4 regions of the Burkholderia cenocepacia genome follow, and region 1 is predicted to be linked to each of the others. Evidence: predicted binding sites of a transcription regulator. Region 1 holds the regulator's gene; each other region holds the start of a gene.

Region 1 (5,681 bases):
CTGATCCGTGCGAGCTCGCCGCCCGACGCGACCTTCGCGAGCGGCCGCAGCGGCACGCCCGGGTGCCCGGCCACGCGGAACTCCACCTGTTCGAGCCCGTGCGGGCCGCCGTCGACGAGCGGCACGAGCGCGACTTCGAAGCTCCCGCCCGCCATCGACAATTCCTGCATGCCGGCCGTGACGGCCGTGCCGAGCGCCTTGGCCGCCTGCGCGCGCGCCTTCGACAGGCGTTTGGCGTCGGCGAGATAGGCTTCCCGCGCCTTGGCCTGCGCCGCCTCGAGCGCGCCGAGATCGGCGGCCGCGTCGAGCGCGGCGAGTTGCGCGCGGCGCGCCGCATGCTCTTCGTGCAGCGTGTCGGGCGGCAGCCGGAACTTGCGGGCGGTCGAGTGCAGCGCGTCGAGACGCGTTTCGACCTGCGCGAGCCGCTCCGGGTCGAGATCGACGCGCTGCGCGTAATGCGACAGCGAATAGACGGCTTCCTGCAACTGGATCTCGGCCGGCTCCAGCGACGCGAGCGCATCGCCGAGCGCGGTGTCGTAGTCGGCCAGGCTGCGCAGCTTCGACACGATCGCGCCGAGCTGCGCGAGCATCGCGTCGTCGGACTCGGACAGCGCGTTGAGCGCGCCGCGCACGCCTTCGATCAGGTTCGCCGAATGCGACAGGCGCTTGTGTTCGTTGCTGACTTCGTCCCATTCGCCGGCTTGCGGCGCGAGCTTGTCGAGTTCGGCGAGCTGCCACGCGAGCTTTTCGCGCTCGAGCTGCAGTTCGCGCTCGTGCGCCTTCGCGGCGTCGATCGCCTGCGTCGCGTCGCGCCATACGCGCCACGCGCGCGCGACGTTCGCGGCATCGGCGACGAGCCCCGCATGCGTGTCGAACAGCTCGCGCTGCGCGTCGGGCCGCATCAGCAGCTGGTGCGCGTGCTGGCCGTGGATGTCGACGAGCATCTCGCCGAGTTCGCGCAGTTGCGCGAGCGTCGCGCTGGTGCCGTTGATGAATGCGCGCGAACGGCCGTTCGCGTCGATCACGCGGCGCAGCATCACGCTGTCCTCGGCGTCGAACGCGTGTTCGTCGAGCCAGCGCGCGACGCGGTCGTGCGGCGTGAATTCGGCCGTGATGTCGGCGCGACCGCAGCCGGTGCGCACGACGCTCGCGTCGGCGCGTTCGCCGAGCGCGAGGGCCAGGGCGTCGATCAGGATCGATTTACCGGCGCCGGTTTCGCCGGAAAAGACGGAAAAGCCGCTGTCGAATTCGAGATCGAGCGCGGCGACGATGACGAAGTCGCGGATCGAGAGGTGGCGGAGCATGGTGTCGGGAGCAGCGGCGTCAGGACGCCTTGTCGTCTTCGTTCGATGCGTGTTCGTTCCAGTGCAGCTTCTTGCGCAGCGTCGTGTAGTAGCTGTAACCGATCGGGTGCAGGAACGGCACCGTGTGCTTCGAGCGGCGCACCTCGATCGTATCGTTCAGTTCGAGCGACGTGAACGACTGCATGTCGAAGTTCACGTTGACGTCGCGGCCGCCGACGATCTGGATCGCGATCTTCGAATCGTCGGGCAGCACGATCGGCCGGTTCGACAGCGCGTGCGGCGCGATCGGCACGAGCACGACGCCCGCCAGCTGCGGATGGAGGATCGGGCCGGCCGACGACAGCGCGTACGCGGTCGAGCCGGTGGGCGTCGCGACGATCAGGCCGTCCGAGCGCTGGTTGTACATGTAGCGGCCGTCGACCGACGCGCGCAGCTCGACCATCCCGGAGAAGCCGCTGCGGTTCACGACGACGTCGTTGAACGCGAGCGCGTGGTAGATCGGTTCGCCGTCGCGCACGATCCGCGCCTCGAGCAGCGAACGCTCCTCGCGCTCGAACTTGCCGGCCAGCATCACGGGCACGAGCGCCTGCATGTCGGATGCCGCGATGTCGGTGATGAAGCCGAGCCGCCCGTGGTTGATGCCGATCAGCGGGGTCCGGTACGGCGCGAGCTGGCGGCCGATGCCGAGCATCGTACCGTCGCCGCCGAGCACGATCGCCACGTCCGCTCGTGCCCCGATTTCGGCCGGGGTGAGCGCCGGATAGCCGGCGATGCCGATTTCCCGCGCGGTATCGCCTTCGAAGACGACCTCGAAGCCGAGCGTGGCGATGCTGTCCGCCAGCGTGGCGAGCGGTTCGGCGATGCCGGGCGTGTTGCTCCGGCCGACGAGCGCGACAGTCTTGAACTGATTACCGGTTTTCATGCCGGCATTACACCATAGCTCGTTGACGAAAAGAACCGGCTGTGCGCCGACGGGGCCGGATCGGGCCGCCCCGCGCAACGGTGGCCGACGGTACTCGCCGCAGTCGCGCGGTTGCGCTAAAATTTTCCACCATGCTAGATCCTCGCGCACGAACCCTCCTGAAAACCCTGATCGAACGGTATATCGCCGACGGTCAGCCGGTCGGCTCGCGCACGTTGTCCCGTTACTCCGGGCTCGAGCTGAGCCCGGCGACGATCCGCAACGTGATGTCCGACCTGGAGGAACTCGGCCTCGTGTCGAGCCCGCACACGTCGGCCGGCCGCATTCCGACGCCGCGCGGGTACCGGCTGTTCGTCGATACGATGCTGACGGTCGAGGCGCCGATCGACGCCGAGGCCGTCGCGCGCCAGGTGCAGAACACGCTGCAGGCCGGCGAGCCGCAGCAGCGGGTGGTCGCGGCTGCCGCGAGCGTGCTGTCGAACCTGTCGCAGTTCGCGGGCGTCGTGCTGACGCCGCGCCGCAGCCACGTGTTCAAGCAGATCGAGTTCATGCGCCTGTCCGACAAGCGCATCCTGCTGATCATCGTCACGCCCGAGGGCGACGTGCAGAACCGCATGCTCGCGACGCCGCGCGACTATTCGCCGTCGCAGCTGACCGAGGCGTCCAACTACATCAATGCGCATTTCGCCGGCCTGTCGTTCGACGAGGTGCGCCGCCGCCTGCGCGACGAGATCGACCAGTTGCGCGGCGACATGACGACGCTGATGCACGCGGCCGTGACGGCCAGCACCGAGGTGCCCGACACCGAGGACACCGTGCTGATTTCCGGCGAGCGCAACCTGCTCGAGGTGGCGGATCTTTCTTCCGACATGGCGCGGCTGCGCAAGCTGTTCGACGTATTCGACCAAAAGACGGGCCTCCTGCAACTGCTCGACGTGTCGAGCCACGCCCAGGGCGTGCAGATCTTCATCGGCGGCGAATCGACGCTCGTGCCGATCGAGGAAATGAGCGTCGTCACCGCGCCGTACGAGGTGAACGGGCAGATCGTCGGCACGCTCGGCGTGATCGGCCCGACCCGCATGGCGTACAACCGCGTGATCCCGATCGTCGACATCACCGCGCGCCTGCTGTCGCTCACGCTGAGCCAGCAATAACCGGTGACCCGCCGGCGGTGGCGGGCAATCGCCGGCCAGATCCCGCCCCGCTATCGTGCCGCGCCGTCGCTCGCGGCGACAGTCGGCCGAACGGCACGGGGCGGCCCGCTATAATCGAGGACCGTCCGGTCCCGTGCCTCGAGCACGTTCTTGCCCATGCGTTTCGATCTTGAGCCGCCTTCGAGCGTCGCGGCCGCCCATCGCATCGGTGTGCTGCTGATCAATCTCGGCACACCCGACGCGCCCACGCCGCGCGCCGTACGGCGCTACCTGGCCGAATTCCTGTCGGACCCGCGGGTCGTCGAAATCCCGCAGGCCGTCTGGCAGGTGCTGCTGCGCACGCTGATCCTGCCGCTGCGCGGCCGCTCGTCCGCGAAGAAATACGCGGCCGTCTGGATGCCCGAGGGTTCGCCGCTGCGCGTATACACCGAGCGCCAGACCGACAGCGTGCGGCATCTGCTCACGTCGAACGGCTATCACGTGATGGTGGACTACGCGATGCGCTACGGCAGCCCGAGCATTTCGCATGCGCTCACGCAGTTCAAGCGCGCCGGCGTCGAGCGCGTGCTGCTGATGCCGATGTATCCGCAATACTCGGCGTCGACCACGGCCACCGCCTTCGATGCCGCGTTCGACGCGCTGGCGCGCATGCGCAATCAGCCGGAAGTGCGCTCGGTGCGGCACTACGCCGACCATCCGGCCTATATCCATGCGCTGGCCGAGCAGGTGCGCCAGTACTGGTTGCAGCACGGCCGGCCCGATTTCGCGGGCGGCGACAAGCTGGTGCTGAGTTTCCATGGCGTGCCCAAGCGCACGCTCGATCTCGGCGACCCGTATCACGACCAGTGTCAGCAGACGGGCGCCTTGCTGATGGCCGCGCTGGGGTTGTCGACCACCGAATGCCGCGTCACGTTCCAGTCGCGCTTCGGCAAGGCCGAATGGCTGCAGCCGTACACCGCGCCGACGCTGCGCGAATTCGGCGAGGCCGGCGTGCGGCGCGCCGACGTGTTCTGTCCCGGCTTCACGGCCGATTGCCTGGAGACGATCGAGGAAATCGGCATGGAGGTGCGCGACGAGTTCCTCGCCGGCGGCGGCAAGACTTTCCACCGGATTCCGTGCCTGAACGGCGCGTCCGCGTGGATCGGCGCGCTCGGCGAGATCGTCGCGGAGAATCTGCAGGGCTGGCCCGTCAAGGCTGCGCAGCCCGAACCGGTTAACTGAGATGAAACGACTGCCGCGTCCACTGCACCCGCTGCCGCCCGAAGGCGCGGCCGGCCTTTGCAGGGCGGCCCGGCGGAGACTGACATGAACTACAAGATTTCCACGGAGCCGGGCGCGAAGCTGCGGATCGACAAATGGCTGTGGGCGGCCCGGTTCTTCAAGACGCGCTCGCTCGCGACCGATGCGGTCGACAAGGGGCACGTGAAGATCGGCGGCGCGGCGGTCAAGCCGTCGAAGGACGTGCGGGTCGGCGACGACGTGGAGATTGCGATCGACGGCATCGTCTGGCACATTGCCGTGCTGGGCGTGTGCGACGTGCGCGGGCCCGCGAGCGTCGCGCAGACGCTTTACGAGGAAACGGAAGCGGGGCGGGCCGCGCGGCTCGCCGAACTGGAGCGGCGCCGCACGTATCGCGAGCCGGCGGCCGAACTGCACGGCCGGCCGACGAAGCGCGACCGGCGCATCATCGACAGATTTTCTGGTGGGAGCTGAACATCTGGTCGAACGTCGCCCGCGCGCTTCCGTATTCGGTCGTGCGGTCGGTGACGGCTCCCGACAGGCAGATGGTGGTGGTGCCGGCAATGAGTACCAGCGCGACCACCGATATCGCAAAGGTCAGTTTCACGGTACTCCCCTCGACAACAAGGGTGAAAACGGCGCCAGGTGGATGTCAGGCGACGGTCAGCTCAGGGTAAACACGCTTTCCGACGCTTGAATGGAGTGTAGTGCAGCGGGCCTGTGCGGAGCTAGTCCTTGCCCGGTAAGCGTTGTTACAGGCCGTTTCGCCCGATCCGGCGGACTATGCGACGCCTGCACCGGAAAGTGCGCGGTTGTTTCGCGGCATTGGCGAATGCCGGCGAAAGACCCTCTTGAAATCGCAGTTTTCGCCCTTATTTGCACCAGTAATGTGCGGTGCCGCCGGGTATACGTCCGACGGTTGCCGATTTGGCTTCAACCTCTAATCGACTTTCAGCGACATGGAAAACACGCAAGAGAACCCGACTACCCCATCGGCCGAAGACATCGGCAGCGAGAAGCAGGCGGCGCAAGGCGCCGCACCCGCTGCCGAAGCTGCCGACG
Region 2 (5,681 bases), 1.1 Mb from region 1:
TGTGCCGTCCGCACGGTCCTCCCAGCAGTTCCTCGCCGTACCCCTCTCGCAGTTTTTACAACCCGAAGTCGTCAGCATTCGTCCGTCCATCCGTCGGCCGATTCGCGAAGATCATCCGCATCCGCGGCGCCATCGCGCGCCGGGTGCGAGGCAGCGCCAACCGTCGCCCATGCCGCCCGTCTTCGCTCGCGACTTGAGACCCGAGGTCCAGAAGATGATGCGCAATCCGCAAGACAAGTACCGTCCGTTCGAGCCCGTCCGCCTCAATGGCCGCCGCTGGCCAGCCCGCACCATCGAGCGTGCGCCGGTGTGGATGAGCACCGACCTGCGCGACGGCAACCAGTCGCTGATCGAGCCGATGAGCATCGAGCAGAAGCTCGAGTTCTTCGAAATGCTGGTCGCCATCGGATTCAAGGAGATCGAAGTCGGTTTTCCGTCGGCGTCGCAAACCGACTTCGATTTCGTGCGCAAGCTGATCGACGACAAGCGGATTCCCGACGACGTGACGATCGAGGTGCTCGTGCAGTCGCGCGAAGACCTGATCGCCCGTACGTTCGATGCGCTCGAAGGCGTGCCGCGCGCGATCGTGCACCTGTACAACGCGGTCTGCCCGTCGTTCCGCCGCATCGTGTTCGGGATGTCGAAGAACGACGTGAAGGCGCTCGCGATCGACGGCACGCGCATCATCAAGGCACACGCGGCCGCGCGCCCCGATACCCGCTGGACCTTCCAGTACTCGCCGGAAACCTTCAGCATGACCGAGCTGACGTTCGCGCGCGAGATCTGCGACGCGGTCGCGCAGACGTGGCGCCCGACTCGCGACCACAAGATGATCGTCAACCTGCCGGCCACCGTCGAGGCCGCGACCCCGAACGTGTTCGCCGACCAGATCGAATGGATGGACCGCAACCTCGCGTATCGCGACAGCATCGTGCTGTCCGTGCATCCGCACAACGATCGCGGCACCGCGGTCGCGGCGGCCGAACTCGCGCTGCTCGCGGGCGCCGACCGCATCGAGGGCTGCCTGTTCGGCAACGGCGAGCGCACCGGCAATGTCGATCTCGTCACGCTCGCGTTGAACCTCTACACGCAAGGCATCGACCCGGGCCTCGATTTCTCCGACATCGACGCGGTGCGCCGCGTCGTCGAGCGCTGCAACCAGATTCCCGTGCATCCGCGCCACCCGTACGCGGGCGATCTCGTGTTCACCGCGTTCTCGGGCTCGCACCAGGACGCGATCCGCAAGGGTTTTGCGCAGCAGCGTCCCGATGCGATCTGGGAGGTCCCGTACCTGCCGATCGACCCGGCCGACCTCGGCCGCAGCTATGACGCGGTGATCCGCGTGAACAGCCAGTCCGGCAAGGGCGGCGCGACGTTCCTGCTCGAGCGCGGGATGGGCTTCACGCCGACGCGTCGCGTCCAGATCGAGTTCAGTCATGCGGTGCAGACGCTCGCCGACGCGTCGGGCGAGGAAGTGACGGGCGACGCGATCTGCGCGCTGTTCTCCCGCGAATTCTTCGAGACCGACGGCCCGGCCGCACGCCACGGCAGCAGCGCGCGCTGGCAAAACCGCGAGATCGCGGTGGCGCCCGCCGCCGACGCGACGCCCGACGACGCCGTGCGACGTTTCGCCGCGGCATTTGCGGCGGCCGCCGGCGCCGCGATCGACGTCGCGTCGTGTGAACACACGCGCACCGCGGACGGCCGGATCGCGGTATCGGTCGGCTGCCGGGTCGGCGACGCGCCGCTGCGGCACGGGGTCGGCGTGCACGCCGATGCGGCGAGCGCGGCACTCGATGCGGTCGTCAGCGCGATCAACCGCTCGGCATGGCACTGCGCCGATCGACGCGCGGCGGCCTGAGCGCCGGGCTTCGATGCAGGGTTGAAAGGTCAGCGAGCGGTGCGTGACCGCCCGTGCGCCGCGCGATCCGCGCCGCACGAGGCAGCAAAAAGCGGCTCAGAAGGCCGCTTCGGTCGGGACATGAAAAGGCGCGGCACCCGCGCTCACGTCTCGGTCGCGCACCGCGTCGCCTGCCACGCGAACAGGCACCAGCGGCCCTGGTCGTGCGTGTGGACGGACGTATAGGCAATCGGGAAGACGAGGCCGCCGTTGTTCGTTTCCATCTCGATCAACGCGCGGCCGGTGACGACGCAGGTCTCGTCGCCGACCGGCAGCACGTCCTGCGACTGGATTTCGATCTGGCGATAGCGGCGGCGGCCGGCGACGATGGCGTCGATGAACTGCTGCTTGGTTTCGCGCTTGCCGTTGGTGTGGACGAAAAACACCTTGTCCGACAGCAGCGCGGCGAGCGCCTCCCCGTCGCCGTCCACCATCGCCCGGAACCGGTCGCGCTCGAGCGCGCGGATCGCATCGACCACCTTCGCCATCGCCTGACTCCTCGGCAACGCGCCCGCCTTGCACGGGCGTACGGATCAGAAGTTGTACTGCAGGTAGAACTGGTGGAAATTTATACCAGGATTCGGCTCTTTGATACCCGCGTTAGACACATGTTCGAACCGATAGCCGACCTGATACTGTTGCCGTTGGCCGAACTGCACGCCCACGCCGCCCGTCGGCGCGAACTGGAACGCCGTCGACAGCGAGAAATTGTCCGAGATCGTCGGGTGCGTCAGAAGCCGGACGCCGCCGCCCGCCTCGATGAACGGGCGAATCTGCCCGCTGCTCTTGATGAAACGGAACATCGGCGTGACGCCGAACTCGCCGATGTTGCCATGGACGTTGCCGCCCGTGTGCCAGTAGCCGGCGTGCCCTTCGACGACGAACGCGAAGTGCCAGCCGCCGATTTCCCACCAGTTCCAGCCCGGGTCCCACACCACGCCGATATCGGCCTTGTCGATCCCGCGACGATCCGAAAACCCGCCGCCCGCCTGGATCCCCCATCGATCCGCGAAAGCCGCAGCGGATCCGCCCAGAAGAGACGCTGCCAGCATCGCATGCAGCACCAGCCGGCTGCCGGGCCGGCGATTCTTCTTATTGTTCATCTGACACTCCAACTTTGTGGGTTGAATGGAGCCTGCCGCAACGGCCGGGCCCGAGCGAACTGAATGGTATGGTAAAGGACTTTTCGGATCGGCATCACGAAGCGAAATTGTTTGCTTCCAAAACGACAAAAATCGAAATCGTCTACTGATTCCCATCAGAAACAACGGGTTACGGAACTTCGTGGCCCCGCCCCTGTCGCAGAATAGACTATCGACTCAACCGGTTCGATAGAAAAACGGGGAACTCCGATGCCCCCGCCCGCTCTAAGGAATTAGCACTCGTATTGCGGGAGTGCTAAGATGACCCACGGAATCTCATTCGAGACCGGGGGCTTGTCCCTGATTCCAAAGGAGTTTTTTAGTGAGCCACGCCCTGACCCTCCCGAACACGCTGAGCCCGACGCCGGCCAAGGCCGAATCGGCAGGCTCGCTGGCGCTCGCAGCCCAATCGATGTTGCCCGGCCAGCTCGGCAACATCGACGCGTACATCCAGGCCGTCAATCGCATTCCGCTGCTGACCGCCGAAGAGGAACGCCGCTACGCAACCGAATTCCGCGAGGACAACAACCTCGACGCGGCGCGCCGCCTCGTGCTGTCGCACCTGCGTCTCGTCGTGTCGATCGCGCGCAACTATCTCGGCTACGGCCTGCCGCACGGCGACCTGATCCAGGAAGGCAACATCGGCCTGATGAAAGCCGTGAAGCGGTTCGACCCGGCGCAAAACGTGCGCCTGGTGTCGTATGCGATTCACTGGATCAAGGCCGAGATCCACGAGTACATCCTGCGCAACTGGCGCATGGTGAAGGTCGCGACCACGAAGGCGCAGCGCAAGCTGTTCTTCAACCTGCGCAGCCACAAGAAGAGCATGCAGGCGATGACGCCCGAGGAAATCGACGGCCTCGCGCAGGAGCTCAACGTCAAGCGCGAGGAAGTCACCGAGATGGAAACGCGCCTGTCGGGCGGCGACATCGCGCTCGAAGGCCAGGTGGAAGACGGCGAGGAGTCGTACGCGCCGATCGCCTACCTGGCCGACTCGCACAACGAGCCGACCGCCGTGCTGGCCGCACGTCAACGCGACATGCTGCAGACGGACGGCATCGCGCAGGCGCTCGACGCGCTCGACGCGCGCAGCCGCCGCATCATCGAGGCGCGCTGGCTGCACGTCGACGACGATGGCTCGGGCGGCTCGACGCTGCACGATCTCGCCGCCGAGTTCGGTGTGTCGGCGGAACGCATCCGCCAGATCGAAGCGAGCGCGATGAAGAAGATGCGCACGGCCCTCGCCGAATACGCGTAAATCCCGGCGATTTAGAGCGCTTCATCGAAAACCGCTGCCTGCCCGGCAGCGGTTTTTTTTCGTCCGTTTTTCCGCTGCTTTTCCCCCGCTTTTCAACGCGCTTCACGCTCCGTTTCTTCGCCGATTAATTGACCTGATTCATCGGGTATTACGCCATTTGCGGTGCCCTTCCGCATAACCTTGATCCACCTCAATTTTTACCCCACGTTTCGCGACGGTCTGCCGCAGCGCAGCACTCGGCATCGGAAAGCAGTCCTTTTAAAATTGGCATGTCAGGCGCAAAAGGATTAAAACAGCTTCACGGCCGTCATAAATCCGACGTAAAGTCGCCCCCAATCCGACGTAAATCGATTCAGGATAATCGCCTTGATCTCGATCAATAAAGAGCCTGCGCCGCCTTCGCGGCCGGCCGGCACGATTGGCTGGCGTGCGCGCATCGCCGCGTGGGCACGCGGACCGACCCTCGCCCGCGACATCACCCTGGTGCTGATCGTCAAGCTGATCCTCCTGATGTCGCTCAAATACGCATTCTTCAATCATCCGCAGGCCGAGCACATGTCGTTGCCGCCTGCCGCCGTCGCCGAGAAGCTGCTCTCGGTGCCGGCGCCCGCCTCTACCGAGGGAGACCACCATGATAAGTAGTGAAGTCGTCGATCTGTCACGCCTACAGTTCGGCATCACGGCGCTCTACCACTTCCTGTTCGTGCCGCTGACGCTCGGCCTGTCCTGGCTGCTCGTCATCATGGAAGCCGTCTACGTGATGACCGGCAAGCAGGTCTACAAGGACATGACCCAGTTCTGGGGCAAGCTGTTCGGGATCAACTTCGCGATGGGCGTGACGACCGGCATCACGCTCGAATTCCAGTTCGGCACGAACTGGTCGTACTACTCGCACTACGTCGGCGACATCTTCGGCGTGCCGCTCGCGGTCGAAGGCCTGATGGCGTTCTTCCTCGAATCGACGTTCGTCGGCCTGTTCTTCTTCGGCTGGAACCGCCTGTCGAAGGTCAAGCACCTGATCGTCACGTTCCTCGTCGCGCTGGGCTCGAACCTGTCGGCGCTGTGGATTCTCGTCGCGAACGGCTGGATGAACAACCCGGTCGGCGCCGAGTTCAACTACCAGACGATGCGCATGGAGATGACGAGTCTGTTCGACGTGCTGTTCAACCCGGTCGCGCAGGTGAAGTTCGTGCACACGGTGTCGGCCGGCTACGTGTCGGCGGCGATGTTCGTGCTCGGCGTGTCGTCGTGGTACCTGCTGAAGAAACGCGACGTCGACTTCGCGCTGCGCTCGTTCGCGGTCGCGGCCGGCTTCGGCCTCGCGGCGACGCTCTGCGTGATCGTGCTCGGCGACGAATCTGGCTATACGACCGGCGAAGTG
Region 3 (5,681 bases), on a different replicon from region 1:
GCCAACAGCATCGGCACGCCGAGATGCAGCGCGCGTTCGCCGCCGAGATCCGAATGCCGGCCATTTAGATACATCGCGACGCACGCGAACAGGAACGGCAGCGCGGACAGGCTGCCGACCGCGAAACTCGACTGCCCCGACAGACTCTTCACGAGCAGCGGCAGGAACAACGTCAGGCCGATCGTGCCGAACGCCTGCAACAACCAGAACGCGGCGAGCGCCCACACCTTGCCGTCGCCGAACGCACGCCGCAATGCGACGCCATGCGACAGATGCTCGCGCGGCGCGCCGTCGCGCAGCGTCGCTTCGAGCCACGCGCGCTCGTCGGCCGGCAGCCAGCGCGCGTGCGCCGGCGTATCGGGCAGGCGGCGCAGCACGACGAACCCGAGCAGCAGCGCGGGCACGCCTTCGAGCAGGAACAACCAGCGCCAGCCGTCGACGCCGAGCGCGCCGTTCAGGTTCAGCAGCGCGCCGGACAGCGGCAGCCCGATCACCGACGCGAGCGTCGCGCCGATATAGAAGAACGACATCGCACGTGCCCGGTCGCTCTGCGGATACCACGCGGACAGGTAGTAGATGATGCCCGGCGTGAAGCCGGCTTCGGCCGCGCCGAGCAGCAGGCGCATCGCGTAGAGCTGCCCCGGTGTCTGCACCGCGCTCATCGCGGCCGCGACGATGCCCCACGTGATCATGATCCGCGCGATCCAGCGGCGTGCGCCGACCCGCGCGAGGAACAGGTTGCTCGGCACCTCGAACAGGATGTAGGTCACGTAGAACAACCCCGCGCCGAGCCCGTACATTTCGGCGCTGAGACCGAGGTCGGCATTCATCTGCAACGCCGCGACCGAGATGTTCGAGCGGTCGATATACGCGACGAGGTACAGCAGCATCAGGAACGGAATCAGGCGCAGGTTCAGGCGTCGCATCGTCGCGGCGTGCAACTGCGGGGCGGTGGCGGTCATCGGCATGTCTCCTGGATCGTCTCGCGTGAGGCGCGGCGTCATGCAAGCCAGTCTAGGAGCCCCGTGAAATTCGCGTCAATTACCGGGATGTGTTCTCGATATATGAGACGCGAGCGGGCGCGATGCGCGGCCAGCCGGGTTGTCGCGCCGTCGTCATGCGCGCGCCCCGTTTGCGTCGTCGGACGCCAGCATGTGCGGAATCTCGTCGACCAGCGCATCGACGACGGCCCGCACCTTCGACGGCACGTGGCGCGCCGCCGGCCGCACCGCGAACACCTCGGCGCCCGACACGCTGTTGCTGTCCATCACGAGCGCGAGACGGCCGTCGCGCAAGTACGGCGCCATCAGCCAGCACGGCAGCCACGCGAGGCCCGCGCCGGCGGCGGCCGCATCGGCGATCGCCTGCAGGTCGTCGAACCGCAGGCGGCCGGTCGCGCGATGGTCGTGCACCGCGCCGTCCGCGCCGATGACTCGCCATGGTGTCGGCTGTCCGCCGCGCGAATACGCGATGCCGACGTGTGACGCCAGTTCGTCGAGCCCCGCCGGCCGGCCGTGACGCACGAGATACGCGGGCGATGCGCAGATGCCCATGCGCTGCACGCCGAGCTTGCGGCCGACCAGCGCGCTCGTATCGGCCAGCTCGCCGATGCGCACGGCCAGATCGAAACCGTCGTTGACGAGGTCGGCCACGCGATCGCTGAACGACATGTCGATTTCGAGCCGCGGATGACGCTCGACGAGACGCCGCACGACGGGCGCCACGCACTGCCGCCCGAACAGCACGGGCACGCTGACGCGCACGCGCCCGGCCGGCTCGCGGCGGCCCGCGTCGAGCGCGGCTTCCGTCTCGCCGAGTTCGGCCAGCAGCCGCCGGCACTGCTCGTAATAGACGAGCCCTTCGTCGGTCAGGCCGAGCTGGCGCGTCGTGCGCTGCAGGAGCCGCGCGCCGAGACGCAATTCGAGCCGCGCGACGATCTTCGCGACGGCCGAGCGCGTCATGCCGAGGCGCAGCGCCGCCGCCGCGAAGCTGCCCGATTCCACCACGTCGACGAATTCGGCGACGCCTCTCAGCCGTTCATCCATGCCGCTCCGCTCCGGTGCGATGACAGGGTTGTGTCCATGCTGGCGACAATCGTTGGCCGAATTCTCGCCAATGCGTCCGCCTGCGCAACACTATGATAGTCCGGACTATCTCGAAAAGGAGTCGACATGCATGCATGGCATCTCAAACCGGGCGACGGCCTTGCCGGGCTCCGGCGCATCGACGCGACGCCGCGCGCGGTCGGGCCGACCGACGTCGTCGTGAAGATCCACTCGGCCGCGCTGAACTATCGCGACCTGATGTTCGCGCGCGGCGACTATCTGGGTATCGGCAAGGAAGCGCTGATCCCGGTCGCCGACGGCGCCGGCGAAGTGGTCGAGACCGGCCGCGACGTCACGCGCTTCAAGCCGGGCGACCGCGTGATCAACACCTACTTCCCGCGCTGGATCGACGGGCCGCCGACGCCGCACAAAGTGTCGGGTTCGCCCGGCGCGCAATTCGATGGCGTGCTGGCCGAACGCTTCGTCGCCGACGAAACCGCGCTGGTCGCGATTCCCCCGCATCTCGACTACGACGAAGCGGCGACGCTGTCGTGCGCGGGCATCACCGCGTGGAACGCGCTGTTCGTCGGCGGCGGATTGAAGCCGGGCGCGACCGTCGTGCTGCTCGGCACGGGCGGCGTATCGATCATCGCGCTGCAGCTCGCGCAGGCCACGGGGTTGCGCACGATCGTCACGTCGTCGAGCGATGTGAAGCTCGAACGCGCCCGCGCACTCGGTGCGGACGCAACGGTCAACTATCGGACGACGCCCGAATGGCAACATGAAGTATTGCGGCTCACCGGCGGCGCGGGCGCGGATCTCGTCGTCGAAGTCGGCGGCCGCGATACGCTGCCGCGCTCGATCGCCGCGACGAAGCTCGGCGGCATCGTGTCGATCATCGGGGCCTCAGCAGCTTCGGCGGGCCGGTACTCGATCTGCTGCCGCTGATCGGCGGCGTCAAGCAACTGCACGGCTTCATGGTCGGCAGCCGCGCGATGCTCGACGACGTCGCGCGCCTCGTCGACGCGAAACGGATCAAGCCGGTGGTCGATCGTGTGTTCGGCTTCGACGAAGCGCCGCAAGCGTATGCGCACCTGCAATCGGGGCAGCACTTCGGCAAGGTGGTGATTCGCGTCGCGCAGTAACGAACGAAGGCGGCGCAAGTCGCCTTCATTCGCCATCCCTCGCATCCTCCCTTCCCCGCCCTCCCGTCCAAAGCGTATCCGCGCAAATGCTTTTCGGAATCCGTTATTGGATCGCGCCGCCGCGCATTTTTATACTCGTCAGCACTCTCTGTTAAAGAGTGCCAGCCAATTTCGACAGAACAGGACAGGACGAAAAAATGAGCCTACGCCCCTTGCACGATCGCGTGATCGTGAAGCGACTCGATCAGGAAACCACCACCGCGTCGGGCATCGTGATCCCCGACAGCGCCGCCGAAAAGCCCGACCAGGGCGAAGTTATCGCCGTCGGCCCCGGCCGCAAGGACACGGACGGCCAGCGCATCGTACCCGATCTGCAGGTCGGTGAACGCGTGCTGTTCGGCAAGTACGCGGGGCAAGCCGTCAAGGTGGACGGCAACGAGTTTCTCGTGCTGCGCGAAGAAGACATCGTCGCGGTCGTCAATCAATAACGGAGCGCAATCATGGCAGCCAAGGAAATTCTTTTCAGCGACATCGCACGGTCGAAGCTGACCGAAGGCGTGAACATCCTCGCGAACGCGGTGAAGGTCACGCTCGGCCCGAAAGGCCGCAACGTCGTGCTCGAACGCAGCTTCGGCGCGCCCGTCGTCACGAAGGACGGCGTGTCGGTCGCGAAGGAAATCGAACTCGCGGACAAGCTGCAGAACATCGGCGCGCAACTCGTGAAGGAAGTCGCGTCGCGCACCAGCGACGCGGCCGGCGACGGCACGACCACGGCCACCGTGCTCGCGCAGGCGATCGTCCGTGAAGGCCAGAAATACGTGGCGGCCGGGCTCAATCCGCTCGACCTGAAGCGCGGCATCGACAAGGCCGTCACGTCGGCCGTCGAGGAATTGAAGAAGATCAGCAAGCCGACCACCACGAGCAAGGAAATCGCGCAGGTCGCGACGATCTCCGCGAACGGCGAGGAGTCGATCGGCCAGCGCATCGCGGAAGCGATCGACCGCGTCGGCAAGGAAGGCGTGATCACGGTCGAGGACGGCAAGTCGCTCGCCGACGAGCTCGACGTCGTCGAAGGGCTGCAATTCGATCGCGGCTACCTGTCGCCGTATTTCATCAACAATCCGGACAAGCAGATCGCCGAGATCGAAAGCCCGTACATCCTGCTGCACGACAAGAAGATCTCGAACATCCGCGACTTGCTGCCGGTGCTCGAACAGGTCGCCAAGTCGGGCCGGCCACTGCTGATCATCGCGGAAGACGTCGAAGGCGAAGCGCTCGCGACGCTCGTCGTGAACAACATCCGCGGCATCCTGAAGACGGTCGCGGTCAAGGCGCCGGGCTTCGGCGATCGCCGCAAGGCGCTGCTCGAGGACATCGCGATCCTCACCGGCGGCCAGGTGATCGCCGAGGAAACGGGCCTGACGCTCGAGAAGGCGACGCTGGCCGAACTGGGCCAGGCGAAGCGCATCGAGGTCGGCAAGGAAAACACCACGGTGATCGACGGCGCGGGCGATGCGAAGAACATCGAAGCGCGCGTGAAGCAGATCCGCGTGCAGATCGAAGAGGCCACCTCCGACTACGATCGCGAGAAGCTGCAGGAACGCGTCGCGAAGCTCGCGGGCGGCGTGGCGGTGATCAAGGTCGGCGGCGCGACCGAAATCGAGGTGAAGGAGAAGAAGGATCGCGTCGACGACGCGCTGCACGCCACGCGCGCGGCCGTCGAGGAAGGCATCGTGCCGGGCGGCGGCGTCGCGCTGATCCGCGTGCGGCAGGCGATCCGCGAACTGAAGGGCGCGAACGCCGATCAGGACGCGGGCATCAAGATCGTGCTGCGCGCGCTCGAGGAACCGCTGCGCCAGATCGTCACGAATGCGGGCGAGGAAGCGAGCGTCGTCGTCGCGAAGGTCGCGGAAGGCACGGGCAATTTCGGCTACAACGCGCAGACGGGCGAGTACGGCGATCTCGTCGAATCGGGCGTGCTCGATCCGACCAAGGTCACGCGCACCGCGCTGCAAAACGCGGCGTCGGTGGCCGGGCTGCTGCTGACGACCGATGCGACCGTGTACGAAGCGCCGAAGGATGCGGCGCCGGCCGCCGCACCGGGCGGCCCGGGTGCGGGCGGGCCGGGGTTCGATTTCTGACGACGCAGCAGCGTGCGCGCCGGTTCGCCGGCGTGCGTGCGGCCGCGCAGGACCCTGCAACGCGTGGCGACGAAAGTCGTCACGCGTTGTGTACTTTGGCGCGACGCAATACGATTGCCGGCGGACCGATTGCCGCACCGGCCGCGACGTCCGACTGGCGCGCGGCGAGAAAAGGCTACGTCGCCAGCATGACGAACCCGAAGTCCGTCGCATTCTACGGCAGTATCTTCGCGCTGAGGGCGCCGGCCCATGCGCCGGCGTGGGTCGATCTGTCGGTCGTCGTGCTGTCGGTCGCGACCCCGGCTGCGTGGTATTGCACGATGGCGCTGCTCGCGTCGCGTCCGTCGGTG
Region 4 (5,681 bases), 130 kb from region 1:
CGCTCGTCCGTTTTTCTCTTGCCCCATTTTTACATGTCCAGCAACGCCCCTCCGATCGTCCTCACCTTCGGCCTGTCCGATCCCACCGGCGGCTCCGGCCTCCAAGCCGATCTGATGACCCTGGCGAGCATGGGCTGTCACGGCGTGTCCGTCCTGACCGGCTATACCGTGCGCGACTCGGCCGCCTGTGATGAAGTCACCGGCCTCGATCCCGACGTCGTCGCCGCGCAGGCGCGCATGCTGCTCGAAGACATGCCGGTTGCCGCGTTCAAGATCGGCGCGGCGACGCGCGCGGAAGTCGTCAGCGCGATCGCCGAAGTCGTCGCCGACTACGACGGCGTGCCGCTCGTGCTCGCGCCGGACTTCACGCTCGACGACGAACACGTCCTCGCCGCCGACGACCTGCGCGAATCGATCGCCGACCTGCTGGCGCCGCAAACCACGTTGCTGGTCGCCGACCACGCGACGCTGATCGCGCTCGCGCAGCCGGACGGCGATGCCGAGGCGCCGAATCTCGACGCGGCCGTGTCGCACCTGCTGTCGCAGGGCTGCGAATACATCCTGTCGTCGGAAACCGGTTCGCACCGGCTCGTCAATACGCTGTACGGCGAGGAAGGCCAGCTTCGCGAAGACATGTGGGATCGCTCGCCGCACCGGCTGATGGGCATCACCGATACGCTGGGCGCGGCCATCGCGGCGCTGCTCGCGAACGGCCAGGAGCCGCCCGAAGCCGTGCGCGAGGCGCAGGAATACCTGTATCAGGCCGTGCGCGACGCGTTCCGGCCCGGCATGGGCGCGTACCTGCCCGACCGGTTCTTCTGGGCGCGCAGCAACGACGAGTCCGACACGCCGCCGGCCGTGAAGGCCGACCCGGTGCCGAGGACGTCGCACAGGCATTGAGCTGCGCGCGGCGGGCAGGTCCCGCCGCCGCGAACGGCATGCCGAATTTCACGTGCAAATAAAAAAGACCCGCATCGCTGCGGGTCTTTTCTTTTGGCTGGAACGCACATCGCTGCGCGCTCCGGACACCATCGACCGAAGTCGATTACATGTCCATGCCCATGCCGCCCATGCCGCCCGGCATGCCGCCCGGCATCGGTGCGTCTTCCTTCGGCAGTTCTGCGACAGCTGCGTCCGTCGTCAGCAGCAGGCCTGCAACCGAAGCTGCGTTCTGCAGTGCGGTGCGCGTGACCTTGGTCGGGTCGACGACGCCGGCTTCAACCATGTCGACGTACTCGCCCGTTGCTGCGTTGTAGCCGTAGTTGCCCTTGCCTGCAGCAACTGCCGCCACCACGACGCTGGCTTCTTCGCCGCCGTTCGTGACGATCTGGCGCAGCGGCTCTTCCATTGCGCGCAGCACGATCTTGATGCCGGCGTTCTGGTCGGCGTTCGCGCCGGTCAGGCCTGCGATCGCGGTACGAGCGCGGATCAGCGCGACGCCGCCGCCTGCCACGATGCCTTCTTCCACAGCTGCGCGGGTTGCGTGCAGTGCGTCTTCGACACGTGCCTTCTTTTCCTTCATTTCGACTTCGGTCGCAGCACCGACCTTGATCACTGCAACGCCGCCTGCCAGCTTGGCCACGCGCTCTTGCAGCTTTTCACGGTCGTAGTCCGACGTCGCTTCCTCGATTTGCGCGCGCACTTGCTTCACGCGTGCTTCGATGTTCACGGCTTCGCCTGCACCGTCGATGATCGTCGTGTTTTCCTTGCCCACTTCGATGCGCTTCGCCTGGCCCAGTTCTGCCAGCGTTGCCTTCTCGAGCGTCAGGCCGGTTTCTTCCGCGACGACTTGACCGCCGGTCAGGATCGCGATGTCTTCCAGCATCGCCTTGCGACGATCGCCGAAGCCCGGCGCCTTGACCGCGACGGTCTTCAGGATGCCGCGGATGTTGTTGACGACCAGCGTCGCGAGTGCTTCGCCTTCGACGTCTTCTGCGATGATCAGCAGCGGACGGCCAGCCTTCGCGACTTGCTCGAGCACCGGCAGCAGATCACGGATGTTCGACACCTTCTTGTCGTGCAGCAGCACGAACGGGTTGTCGAGGACGGCGACTTGCTTGTCCGGGTTGTTGATGAAGTACGGCGACAGGTAGCCGCGGTCGAACTGCATGCCTTCGACGACGTCGAGCTCGTCGGCCAGCGACTTGCCGTCTTCGACGGTGATCACGCCTTCCTTGCCGACCTTGTCCATCGCTTCAGCGATGCGATCGCCGATCGACGAATCGCTGTTCGCCGAGATCGAGCCGACCTGTGCGATTTCCTTGTTGGTCGTGCACGGCTTGCTGATCTTCTTCAGCTCTTCGACAGCCGCTGCGACTGCCTTGTCGATGCCGCGCTTCAGGTCCATCGGGTTCATGCCCGATGCGACGTACTTCATGCCTTCGCGAACGATCGATTGCGCGAGGACGGTTGCCGTCGTCGTGCCGTCGCCTGCGTTGTCGCTGGTCTTGGAAGCGACTTCCTTGACCATTTGCGCGCCCATGTTCTGAAGCTTGTCCTTCAGCTCGATTTCCTTCGCGACCGACACACCGTCCTTGGTGACCGTCGGGCCGCCGAAGCTGCGCTCGAGCACGACGTTGCGGCCCTTCGGACCCAACGTGACCTTGACTGCGTTGGCGAGAATGTTCACGCCTTCGACCATCTTCGAACGGGCGGAATCGCCGAATACGACGTCTTTAGCTGCCATCTTCTAACTCCTTGAATTCTTGGGAATATGTACCGTCGGAGGACGCTTACTTGGCGTTGACCACGGCCATGATGTCTTCTTCGCGCATGACCAGCAGTTCCTGGCCGTCGACCTTCACGGTCTGACCTGCGTACTTGCCGAACAGGACACGATCGCCGACCTTCACGTCGAGCGCGATCGGGGCGCCCTTGTCGTCGCGCTTGCCCGGGCCGATCGCCAGGACTTCGCCCTGATCCGGCTTTTCAGCAGCGGCGTCGGGGATCACGATGCCCGAGGCGGTCTTGGTTTCCTGATCCAGGCGCTTGACGATCACGCGATCGTGCAAAGGACGAAGGTTCATATTCACTCCTCTCTTGACTGAGATTGAAGAACGCTTAGGGAATCTGCCCGGCTTATCGCCCGGCAGAGAATTGTTAGCACTCTCGTGCAGCGAGTGCTAATTATATGGACGGGTTTTGACAAATTCAAGAAGGGGAACCAGAGGAATTTTCGAGGCGGCGACGCGGCGGGAAAAACCACGAAAACAGCAAAAAACCCTTTTAAAACAATATATTGCCGAGCACAACCACCCCCGCAGACGGGCCCGCGCGGCCCGCGCCGCTCATCCAGCCCCGTTTGGACACCGGGTAAGCCCGGAGTTCCTGAGACCGATGACATCGCATCGAAAAAACCGTGCGGACGCCGATTTCGTCTGCCGCGACGTGCTCGTTCGCCGGCGTCGCCGGGCCGCTTTCACGCGTCGGCGCAGTCCGCGTCCGGCAGCGGCCGGAAGGTCCGGCCCTCCGTCTCGACGGTCGTGGCCAGCCGCCGCGCGAGCCCCTTCGCGCCCTCGCGCATCACGACGTCGTGATTCCATCGGAACAGCGGCCGTGCCAGCGGCTCCAGCCAGTTCATCCAGCCATGCGTGCGGATGTGCCAGTCGTAGCGCACGACGGTGCGCGCGCCGGCGGCGGCGAACGACCAGCGTCCGTCGCCCTCGATCGCGCCGCTCGCATGGCCTTCGAGCACATGCGGCCGCTCGACGCGCCGCACGCGCATGTCGAAGGTCAGCCGGTAGGGCAGCGCGCCCTTCCATGTATACCGGTGCAAGGCGCCGACGCCGCGCGCGTCGCCCGGCTCGAGCTCGACGGTGCGCACCGCGCCCTTCCACCAGTCGGGCCAGCGGTCGACCTGATAGATCGCATCCCAGACCGCCGCGAGCGGCGCATCTACCCGCCAGGTCGTCGAAAACCGGTATTCCGCCATGCAGCCTCCGGCATGCGCGTTCTGGAACGCGGATCGGCGCGCCGTCAGGGCGCGAAGAAACGCTCGGGAAACGCGACGTCGATCTCCACGTCATCGAGCGTCACGGTTTCGAGCGGCGTGTCGTCATCGTTCGCGTAGCTGATGACCTTCAGCGGAAAACCGTCCGCGGCGTCGAGCCACAGCCGGTAGCGATGCACGCCGTCGACCGCGTGCGCGGGCGCGCCCGTGACCAGCACGCGCAGCGCGGTCCGGCCGCCGACGGCCTCCTCGCCTTCGGTCACCGTCGCGCCGCCCTGCTGCAGCGCATGCACGTTGCGCAGCAGTTCGCCGACGTCCGAGCGGTCGACCCGGTGGCCGGTGCGGTCGCGCACGAGCGGATTGGACGGCGACAGCGTCAGCGCGGGCGGCGCATGCGTACCGAACGGGCGCAGCCGCACCTTGCCGTCGCCGGGATCGTACGCGAGCACCGCGCCGCGATGCGGCGACACGAAATCCATCCGGACGAAGCCCGGCTTCAGGTACGCGTAGCGGATTTCGGTGCGCTCGCCGTCGCGCGCCGACGAACGAATCGTCGCGCGGTACGAGCGGACGTGGTCGAAATGCGACTGCGCGACGGTCACGGGATCGGCTGTCATGCTCGCTCCTATCAGGCTCGCGGCCAGCAACGCGGCGATCACGGCGCCGCCTCGACATCGAGTACGCCTTCCATCCCGCGCTCGCGATGGCTGCGGAAAAACAGCAGCCGGTGCGTGCAATAGTAGGCGAACCGGCCCGGCTGCTGCGGCGTGAAACGAAACGTTCTCGGCGTGGTGCCGAGCTCGGTATGCACCGCGATGCCCGCCTGCGGCGGCGCGTCGATCTCGAAGCTGTGCGGCACCACGCCGGGCTCGGCCGATACGGTCAGCTCGACCGGCACATGCGCGCGGACGATCACGTGGTTCGGCCGGAAGAAATAGCTGCCGCCGACGATCGTCACGCGCTGCACGCCATCGGCATCGACCGGCACGCGCACGAGTGCATCGCCCTGCGCTTGCGCAAGCATCGTGCCCACGACGAACGCCGCCAGCACGAGTCCCTTCATCATCGCCGTCTTCATCGCCTGCTCCCTGCGGGCACCGCACGTCATCCCTTCCACGCGTCGGTCGGCCCGCCCAGCGCGCCGCATGCGTCGATCGCGAGTTCGCGCAGACGCCGTTCGTCGCCACGGCCGGACAGCGCATAACCCATGCCGCGATCCGACCAGAAATACGTGTATCGACCGTCGGCCGACATCGCCCGCGGCGCGAGGCGATGCGCATCGTATGCGGTCATGTACAGCGTCACGCGCGCGCCGTCCGCGCGCTGGTACATGAGCTGCGCGGCCGGCCCCGCGTCGCCGGGCAGCAATCGACCGCCCAGCAGCGCGTAACCGTATTCGCCGAACGACGGCGCGCGTACCGGCCGGCCGATGCGCGCCGACAGCCACGCGGCGAGACGCTTGGGATCGGCCGCACCGACTTCCACCGGATGCTCGCGGTCGGCGGCGTACACGGCGTACGCGACATCCGCGCGCGCGGCGAACGCCGGTTCGCGACCGAACGCCAGCCAGCCCGCATGCAGCACGACACCGATCAGCAGCCCGGCCGCCAGCCCCGCGAACGCGTGGGCGACGGCGCGCCAGCGCGGCGCGCGGCGCTGCACGAACAACGCGGGCGCGGCGGCCGGCAGCGGGAACAGCGCCTTCAGCGCATCGCGCTGCGCACGGTAGTGC

Evidence for each region. Region 1 encodes HrcA, which represses chaperone genes, less so after heat shock. Its sites were predicted from a motif close to TTAGCACTCNNNNNNNNNGAGTGCTAA; they were not measured.
Region 2: rpoH (RNA polymerase sigma factor RpoH) is a predicted target of HrcA. The motif match lies at 3,276-3,302, and genes of this name have one in related genera.
Region 3: SY91_RS28590 (co-chaperone GroES) is a predicted target of HrcA. The motif match lies at 3,329-3,355, and genes of this name have one in related genera.
Region 4: groES (co-chaperone GroES) is a predicted target of HrcA. The motif match lies at 3,100-3,126, and genes of this name have one in related genera.

Annotation. Positions count from the first base shown of each region.
Region 1 covers NZ_CP060039.1:1,257,985-1,263,665, forward strand. Annotated here, with positions in the region: gene recN (DNA repair protein RecN) at 1-1,304, opposite strand, end outside; gene SY91_RS05885 (NAD kinase) at 1,324-2,226, opposite strand; gene hrcA (heat-inducible transcriptional repressor HrcA) at 2,358-3,380, shown strand; gene hemH (ferrochelatase) at 3,537-4,601, shown strand; gene SY91_RS05900 (RNA-binding S4 domain-containing protein) at 4,686-5,093, shown strand; gene SY91_RS05905 (hypothetical protein) at 5,065-5,226, opposite strand; gene grpE (nucleotide exchange factor GrpE) at 5,579-5,681, shown strand, end outside.
Region 2 covers NZ_CP060039.1:140,772-146,452, forward strand. Annotated here, with positions in the region: gene leuA (2-isopropylmalate synthase) at 215-1,861, shown strand; gene SY91_RS00680 (nuclear transport factor 2 family protein) at 2,005-2,388, opposite strand; gene pagL (lipid A 3-O-deacylase PagL) at 2,434-3,003, opposite strand; gene rpoH (RNA polymerase sigma factor RpoH) at 3,365-4,300, shown strand; gene cydP (cytochrome oxidase putative small subunit CydP) at 4,661-4,942, shown strand; gene SY91_RS00700 (cytochrome ubiquinol oxidase subunit I) at 4,932-5,681, shown strand, end outside.
Region 3 covers NZ_CP060040.1:2,718,872-2,724,552, reverse strand. Annotated here, with positions in the region: gene SY91_RS28605 (MFS transporter) at 1-962, opposite strand, end outside; gene SY91_RS28600 (LysR substrate-binding domain-containing protein) at 1,116-2,045, opposite strand; partial or broken gene SY91_RS28595 (zinc-dependent alcohol dehydrogenase family protein) at 2,172-3,190, shown strand; gene SY91_RS28590 (co-chaperone GroES) at 3,388-3,678, shown strand; gene groL (chaperonin GroEL) at 3,691-5,331, shown strand; partial or broken gene SY91_RS28580 (LysE family transporter) at 5,457-5,681, shown strand, end outside.
Region 4 covers NZ_CP060039.1:1,391,499-1,397,179, reverse strand. Annotated here, with positions in the region: gene SY91_RS06490 (hydroxymethylpyrimidine/phosphomethylpyrimidine kinase) at 34-900, shown strand; gene groL (chaperonin GroEL) at 1,046-2,686, opposite strand; gene groES (co-chaperone GroES) at 2,733-3,026, opposite strand; gene SY91_RS06475 (SRPBCC family protein) at 3,419-3,931, opposite strand; gene SY91_RS06470 (LolA family protein) at 3,976-4,608, opposite strand; gene SY91_RS06465 (Heme/copper-type cytochrome/quinol oxidase subunit 2) at 4,605-5,027, opposite strand; gene SY91_RS06460 (anti-sigma factor family protein) at 5,054-5,681, opposite strand, start outside.